Regions from separate parts of the Micromonospora sp. NPDC049900 genome, predicted to be linked through region 2. Evidence: riboswitches for the same ligand, from Rfam matches in the RefSeq annotation. Region 2 holds a riboswitch; the other holds the start of a gene.
The links. Region 2 has a riboswitch for cobalamin ahead of ACIBMZ_RS22580 (ribonucleoside-diphosphate reductase subunit alpha). Riboswitches for the same ligand answer to the same signal wherever they lie in the genome.

Region 1: another riboswitch for cobalamin. It lies ahead of ACIBMZ_RS15505 (energy-coupling factor ABC transporter permease); the one in region 2 lies ahead of ACIBMZ_RS22580 (ribonucleoside-diphosphate reductase subunit alpha).

Annotation. Positions count from the first base shown of each region.
Region 1 covers NZ_JBITKM010000005.1:361,742-365,286, reverse strand. The annotation lists gene ACIBMZ_RS15520 (hypothetical protein) at 1-437, opposite strand, end outside; gene ACIBMZ_RS15515 (roadblock/LC7 domain-containing protein) at 735-1,154, shown strand; gene ACIBMZ_RS15510 (DUF2267 domain-containing protein) at 1,159-1,563, opposite strand; cobalamin riboswitch at 1,689-1,864, shown strand; gene ACIBMZ_RS15505 (energy-coupling factor ABC transporter permease) at 1,894-2,586, shown strand; gene ACIBMZ_RS15500 (energy-coupling factor ABC transporter substrate-binding protein) at 2,583-2,912, shown strand; gene cbiQ (cobalt ECF transporter T component CbiQ) at 2,912-3,545, shown strand, end outside.
Region 2 covers NZ_JBITKM010000011.1:118,965-122,509, reverse strand. The annotation lists gene ACIBMZ_RS22580 (ribonucleoside-diphosphate reductase subunit alpha) at 1-2,269, opposite strand, end outside; cobalamin riboswitch at 2,406-2,614, opposite strand; gene ACIBMZ_RS22575 (amino acid adenylation domain-containing protein) at 2,735-3,545, shown strand, end outside.

The DNA of each region.
Region 1 (3,545 bases), on a different contig from region 2:
CCGGTCACCGTGAGGCACCGGGAGCCGGTGATCGCCAGCCCGACGCCGACGCCGGTGACCTCCCGGGCGTACGTGTGCTCGGGCAGCGTGACATCCCGCAACCGCCCGCCCACGAGCAGCGCGTCCCGGCGGTCCTCCGCCAGGCCCCGCGCGACCGTCGGGAACCGGGGATCGCCCAGGGCGAGGTCGACGTGCCGCCGGACCGGCGTCAGCCCCGCCACGTCGTCCCCGAACCGGTCCACCGCCAGCAGCCCGACCAGGTCGCTGCGCCGCTCGTCCGCCACCGGCACCGCCAGCACCGCCGCACCGAGCCCCCGCACCTCGGCCGGCAACGGCGCTGCCCGCACCGGCAACTCCGACTCCGCCCCGTCGGAGCAGCCGGCGACCGTCGCGAGAGCGGCCACCGCGATCAGGGCAGTCCAGCGGGTACGCGTCATCCCGCCATTCTGATCACCGTAGGCAACCGCCGCGACATGAGGCCGCCGGGCGAGGTGTGGATGTAAGGAGGGGTCCCCTGCTATGCACGAGGCGTTAGCAGGGGACCCCTCCTTACATCACGGTCGGTCAGAGGAACGGTTCTCGGTGTGACCGTGACGTCCGACCCGTCCGATTAGGGTGACCAGCGGCGTCGTACGTTAGGGGGATCAGGGAACAGGTTCGGGGGAACGTAGGGCCCCTGACACCGCGTCTTCTCTGGTACGAACGTAGGAGTTTCGACGAGAGGACAGCGCCTTATGACCCATGCCCTGGTCACCGCCGAGAACCTCAACGCCGCGCTCGACGACATCGTGGATCGGGTGCCCGGTGCCAAGTTCGCGGTGGTGCTCTCCCCGGACGGCATCATGCTGGGGGCCTCGCGGGGCATCGACGAGGAGATCGCCGAGCAACTGTCCAGTGTGGTCTGTGGGCTTCAGGCGTTGGGTCTGGCCGCCGCACGATTGTGCGGCAACGGCGAGCTGCATCAGGTGGTGGTGCAGATGTCGCGGGCGTTCCTGTTCCACGCCACCGCCGGCAACGGGGCGATCCTCACCGTCGGTATCGACGGTTCGGCGGAGGTCGGGGACATGGCGTACGAGGTCGCCCTGTTCTGTGCGCAGGCCGGCGATCACCTGCCGGTGTACGTGGAGCCGGCGCCCCACCTGACCGGCCGGTGATCCGCTAGCCGCGGTCGCGCTGCGCGTCGTAGGACGGCGCCGGGTTGGCCACCTGCCACAGTTCGGCCGGCAGGTTCGCGATGACGTCGTCGTATGCGGCGGGGGCGACGTCACCTCGAATGGTGTCCAGGACCGCCCGGATGCCGGCCTCGGCCAGGTCGGGGTCGACGTCGGCCCGGCCGCCGACGCGTTGGACGAACACGTCGAGCCCGAAGCGTTCGGCGGTCTCGCTGGGCGCGAACGTGTACGCCCGCAGCCCTTCCGGGAGTTGCTCGGCCAGGTCCCGGGCCTCGCCTCCGTCGATCCGCTCGGCCAGCGTGGTCAGGGTTGCGCGCGCGATGGCGGTCGCCTGCTCCGTCGACGCGCCGGTGCGGTTCGCCACCGAGTCGATGAACTCGTTCTCGTCCAACCCGCCGGCCCCTTTCTCGCAACGGATCTGGCGTCTACCCGGGAATCGTCGTGACAAACGGCACTCTTCACCCGAGTACGGTCGTCGGGGTATCGACGAGTCTTGTGCGCCGGTGCGCGGAACGGATAACGTCTCGCCGTCGCGGTAATGGGAAGCCGGTGTGAGACCGGCGCGGCCCTCGCCACTGTGACCGGGGAGTTCACTCCGACTTGTACGCCACTGGGTCCGTGGAGGACCTGGGAAGGCCGGAGTTCGCGACGATCCGGGAGCCAGGAGACCGACCCCGACGTGTGATCTCGTCCACGAGGTGTTGGAAGGGGAGGTCGACTCATGCACATCGCTGAGGGCTACCTACCACCGGTGCAGGCGGCGGCATGGTTCGCGGTCTCGACGCCGTTCGTCATCCACGGTGCACGCAACCTGGTCCAGCAGGTCCGCGCGAATCCCGACGCGAAGCTGTTGCTCGGCGCGGCCGGGGCGTTCACCTTCGTCCTGTCGGCGCTGAAGATCCCTTCGGTGACCGGCTCCTGTTCCCATCCGACCGGTGTGGGGCTCGGGGCGATCCTGTTCCGGGCACCGGTGATGAGTGTGCTCGGCACGATCGTGCTGCTGTTCCAGGCACTCCTGCTGGCGCACGGCGGGTTGAGCACGCTCGGCGCGAACGTCTTCTCGATGGCCATCGTCGGCCCCTGGGTGGCCTTCGGCGTGTACGCGCTGGTCCGCCGGCTCGGTGGCGGCCTCGGCATCTCGGTGTTCTTCGCCGCCGCCCTGGCCGATCTGGCGACCTACTGCGTGACCAGTGCGCAGCTCGCGTTGGCCTTCCCCGACCCGGATTCGGGCTTCGTCGGCGCGCTTGCCAAGTTCGGGTCCATCTTCGCGGTCACCCAGATCCCGCTGGCGATCAGCGAGGGGCTGCTCACCGTCCTGGTGGTGCGGTTGCTGGTCCGGGTGAGTCCGCAGGAACTCCGCCGGCTCGGCGTACTGCGCCGTCCGGCCCCGACGACCGAGGGAGCGGTGGCGTGAAGTCGTTCGGCCGGACCAACCTGTTGTTGCTGCTCGCCGTGGTGGCGTTGGCGGTGGCGCCGCTGGTGCTGGGGCTGGGCAGCGGCGATGAGCCGTTCACCGGTGCCGACGCCCTCGCCGAGGAGGCGATCGTCAACGACCATCCCGACTACGAGCCGTGGTTCAGCTCGATCTACGAGCCGCCGTCGGGTGAGATCGAGTCGGCGTTGTTCGCGCTCCAGGCCGCCCTCGGGGCCGGTTTCCTCGGCTACTACTTCGGGGTCGCCCGGACCCGGCAGCGGCTGCGTGGCGAGCAGTCCGCGACCGGGGAGAAGACCACCGACTAGTGCTCGCGTTGGACGTGGCGGCGTACGCCAGCCCCTGGCGGTGCCGCCACCCGGCGGAGAAGGCCCTGTTGGCCCTGGGGCTGCTGGGTTGTGCGCTGCTCCTGCCGCCGTGGCCGGGCGCCCTGGTGGTGGGCCTGACCGCGACGGTGGCGCTGCTCGGGCCGGCGGCGTTGCCGCCGCGCCTGCTGGTCCGGGCGGCCCGGACGCCGCTGTTGTTCATCCTGACCGGTTCGGTGCCGATGCTGGTGGCGGTCTCCGGCCCGACGCGTGTGCGGTGGGCGCCGGAGGGGGTGGCGACGGCCGCCACGACCGCCGGTCGAGCCTGCGCCGCGTTGCTCTGTCTGCTGCTGTTCGCCGCCACCACGCCGCTTGCCGACGTGCTGCCCCGGCTCCAGCGTCTCGGGGTGCCCAGCGCCGTCACCGAGGTGGCCGCGCTGATCTACCGGATGTTGTTCCTGCTGTTGGAGAGCGTGCACGCGGTGCGGCAGGCCCAGGCGGCCCGGCTGGGCTACCGGACCTGGGCCAGCACCTACCGGTCGCTGGCCGGGCAGGCCGGCGCGGTCTTCGTCCGGGCGTTCTCGCTGGCCCGGCGGTGGGAGGAGGGGTTGGCGCTGCGCGGTTACACCGGCTCGT
Region 2 (3,545 bases):
CCTGCTGGATCCGGGTCGCCGGACGCGACCGCAGGTAGTAGGTGGTCTTCAGCCCGGACTTCCAGGCGTACAGGTACATCGAGGAGAGCTTGCCGATGGTCGGCGCGCTCAGGAACAGGTTCAGCGACTGCGACTGGTCGATGAAGGGGGCACGGGCCGCCGCCAGGTCGATCAACGCCCGCTGCGGCAGCTCCCACGCGGTCCGGAACAGCTCGCGTACGTCCGCGGGCAGCTCGACGACGCCCTGCACGGAACCCTCGGCGCGCTTGATCTGCTCCCGGATCGCGGCCGTCCACAGTCCCCGCGCCTTCAGCTCACGGACCAGGTAGGTGTTGATCTGGAGGAACTCGCCGGACATCGTCTCGCGCTTGAACAGGTTGGACACCTGCGGCTCGATGCACTCGTAGCAGCCGGCGATCGAGGCGATGGTGGCGGTCGGCGCGATCGCCACCAGCAGCGAGTTCCGCAGGCCGTGCCGACCGACCGTCTCGCGCAACGCGGTCCACCGCTCGGGCTGGCCGACCTCGGCGCCCCACAGGTCCGGATGCAGCTCACCCCGGGCGGCGCGGGTCTCGGCGTACGCGGGATGCGGGCCGAACCGCTCGGCGAGCCCGGCGGAGGTCTCCAACGCGGTCAGGAAGATCTCCTCCTGCACCCGGGTCGACAGCTCCCGGGCGGCCGGCGAGTCGAACGGCAGGCGCAGCGTGAAGAACGCGTCCTGCAAACCCATCAGCCCGAGCCCGACGGGGCGCCAGCGCGGGTTCGACGCCGCCGCCTGCTCGGCCGGGTAGTAGTTGATGTCGATCACCCGGTCCAGGAAGACCACGGCGGTACGCACCGTGGCGCGCAGCCGCTCCCAGTCGACACCGTCCGCGGTGACATGCGCGCCCAGGTTGACCGAGCCGAGGTTGCAGACCGCCGTCTCGGCGTCGTCGTTGACCTCCAGGATCTCGGTGCAGAGGTTCGACAGGTGGATGGTGTTGCCCGGGGTGCCGGTCTGGTTCGACAGCCGGTTCGAGGCGTCCTTGAACGTCATCCACCCGTTGCCGGTCTGCGCGAGCGTCCGCATCATCCGGCCGTACAGGTCGCGGGCCTTGACGGTCTTGACCGCTTTCTTCTCGGCCGCCCGGTACGCCTCGTCGAACTCCTCGCCGAACAGGTCGGGCAGCTCGGGGGCGTCCGACGGGTCGACGAGCGACCAGTCGCCGTCCGCCTCGACGCGCCGCATGAACTCGTCCGGGATCCAGTTGGCGAGGTTCAGGTTGTGCGTCCGCCGGGACTCCTCGCCGGTGTTGTCCCGCAGTTCGAGGAACTCCTCCACGTCCGGGTGCCACGGTTCGAGGTAGACGCAGGCCGCGCCCTTGCGACGGCCGCCCTGGTTGACCGCGGCCACCCCGGCGTCCAGCGTCTTGAGGAACGGCACGATGCCGTTCGACCTGCCGTTGGTGCCCCGGATCAGGGCGCCCCGACCGCGTACCCGGGACCAGGAGATGCCGATGCCGCCGGAGAACTTGGACAACTTCGCGACCTGGTGGTAGCGCTCGTAGATGGAGTCGAGTTCGTCGCGCGGCGAGTCGACCAGGAAGCACGAGGACATCTGGGTGTGCCGGGTGCCGGAGTTGAACAGCGTCGGCGAGCTGGGCAGGTAGGCCAGGCTGGACATGAGTCGGTAGAAGCCGATCGCCTCGCCGGGCGTCTGCGACAGGCCGCAGGCGACGCGCAACAGCCAGTACTGCGGCGTCTCCACCACGAGCCGGGTCTGCGGGTGCCGCAGCAGGTAGCGGTCGGCGACCGTGCGCAGCCCGAAGTACTCGAAGCGCAGGTCCCCCGCCGGGTCGACGGCGTCGTCCAGCTTGCGCGCGTTGCGGGCCACGAACGCGGCGGTGTCGTCGCCGATCAGGCCCAGGCCGTGTGCGTACCGGATGGACTGGCTGAAGCTGGCGACCTGTTGCCCACGGACCTCCTTGTCCACGTACGCGGCCAGTAGCCGGGCCGCCAGCTTCGAGTACTGCGGCTCCTCACCGATCAGTTCGGCCGCGGTCTGGATGGACAGCTTGTCCATCTCGGCCGTGGTCGCGCCGTCGTACAGCCCGCTGATGGTCTTGGTGGCCACCCGCAGCGGGTCGATCTCGTCCAGGTCGGCGACCCACCGCTCCACCGCCTTGACGATCTTGTTGACGTCCACCGGCTCGGTGTCGCCGTTCCGCTTGCGGACCTGCATGACGTGCCGGCGTTGCTCCGGCCCCGCCTGCTCCTGGGTCACCGTCATGTTCCCCCTCCTCACGCCTGTCCCCGAGATCGTCGGGTCCGCGCGGGAGGACGCCGCCGGTCATCCGACGGCACTGCTGCCGTGACTGACCAGCTCCTGGCGTCGGCCGTCCCACGCGGCCTTCGACCGCCGCACACGTCGCGTGCGGCGCGCTGGCAGGTCTTCGGACTCGTGGGCCTGGTGCTCGCGCCTACTGGCCGTCGCTTCCCAGACCTGGCGGGTCCAGTGCGTGATGACGGCGGTCGTTCCCACTCACCGCTGCGGGGCAGTCCCGGATTCCCACCGGGTTCCCTCTTGCCTCGACCGTCGTGGAGCGGCGGCCGAACCAGCTACGGGGCACACCATATATGGGTGCGGTGCGGAGATGGCAACACCAGATGCTGTGCCGGGCGTGTCGCGTGCCAGATGTCGGGCATCCCGCCGACCGTCGGCCGGGTACTCGATCATGCCCACTAGCATCGTCGCGTGCAGACAGCGGCCGGACCCGGCGACCGACGGGCACTGCTCGACATCCTCGTCCGGGCCGCGGATCGGACGCCCGACCAGGTGATCGTGCACGTGCGCGAGGACGGCACCGAGCGCACCGTGACCGTCCGGCAGTTGCGGGACGAGTCGCTGCGGGTGGCGGGTGGCTACCGCGCGGCCGGAGTGATCCCGGGCACGCCGGTGATCCTGGTCGCCGACGCCGGGGACGACTTCCAGCCACTGTTCTGGGGTGCGCTCGCCGCCGGGCTGGTCCCGGTGCCGCTACCGCCCGAACCGGCCCGGGTACGGGCCGTCCGCGAGCTGCTCGCCGACGCGGTGACCGTGGTGGACAACACCACCGGGGCGGTCGCCGACGGGCTGGCCGGACCGGTGCTGCGGCTGGCCGACCTGCGGACCGGCGCCCCACCGGAGGATCTGTTCGCCGCCGACCCCACCGACGTGGCGTTCCTCCAGTTCTCCTCCGGCAGCACGGGCACGCCCCGCGGGGTGGAGTTGACCCACGCCAACGTGCTGGCCAATGTGGAGCAGTCCCGGCTGGCCAGTGGCGCCGGGCCGGACGACGTCCTGGTCACCTGGATGCCGTACTTCCACGACATGGGGTTGATCGGTACGCATCTGACCCCGCTCGCCATCGGGTGCACGCAGGTCCGGGTTCCCCCGTTGGCGTTCGCGAAGCGCCCGGCGCTGTGGTTCACCGCCGCGCACCGACACCGCGCGACCCTGTTGTCGGCGGCGAACTTCGCGCTGGCGCTGGCGGTCCGCCGGGTCCCGACGGACCTCCTCGCCACGC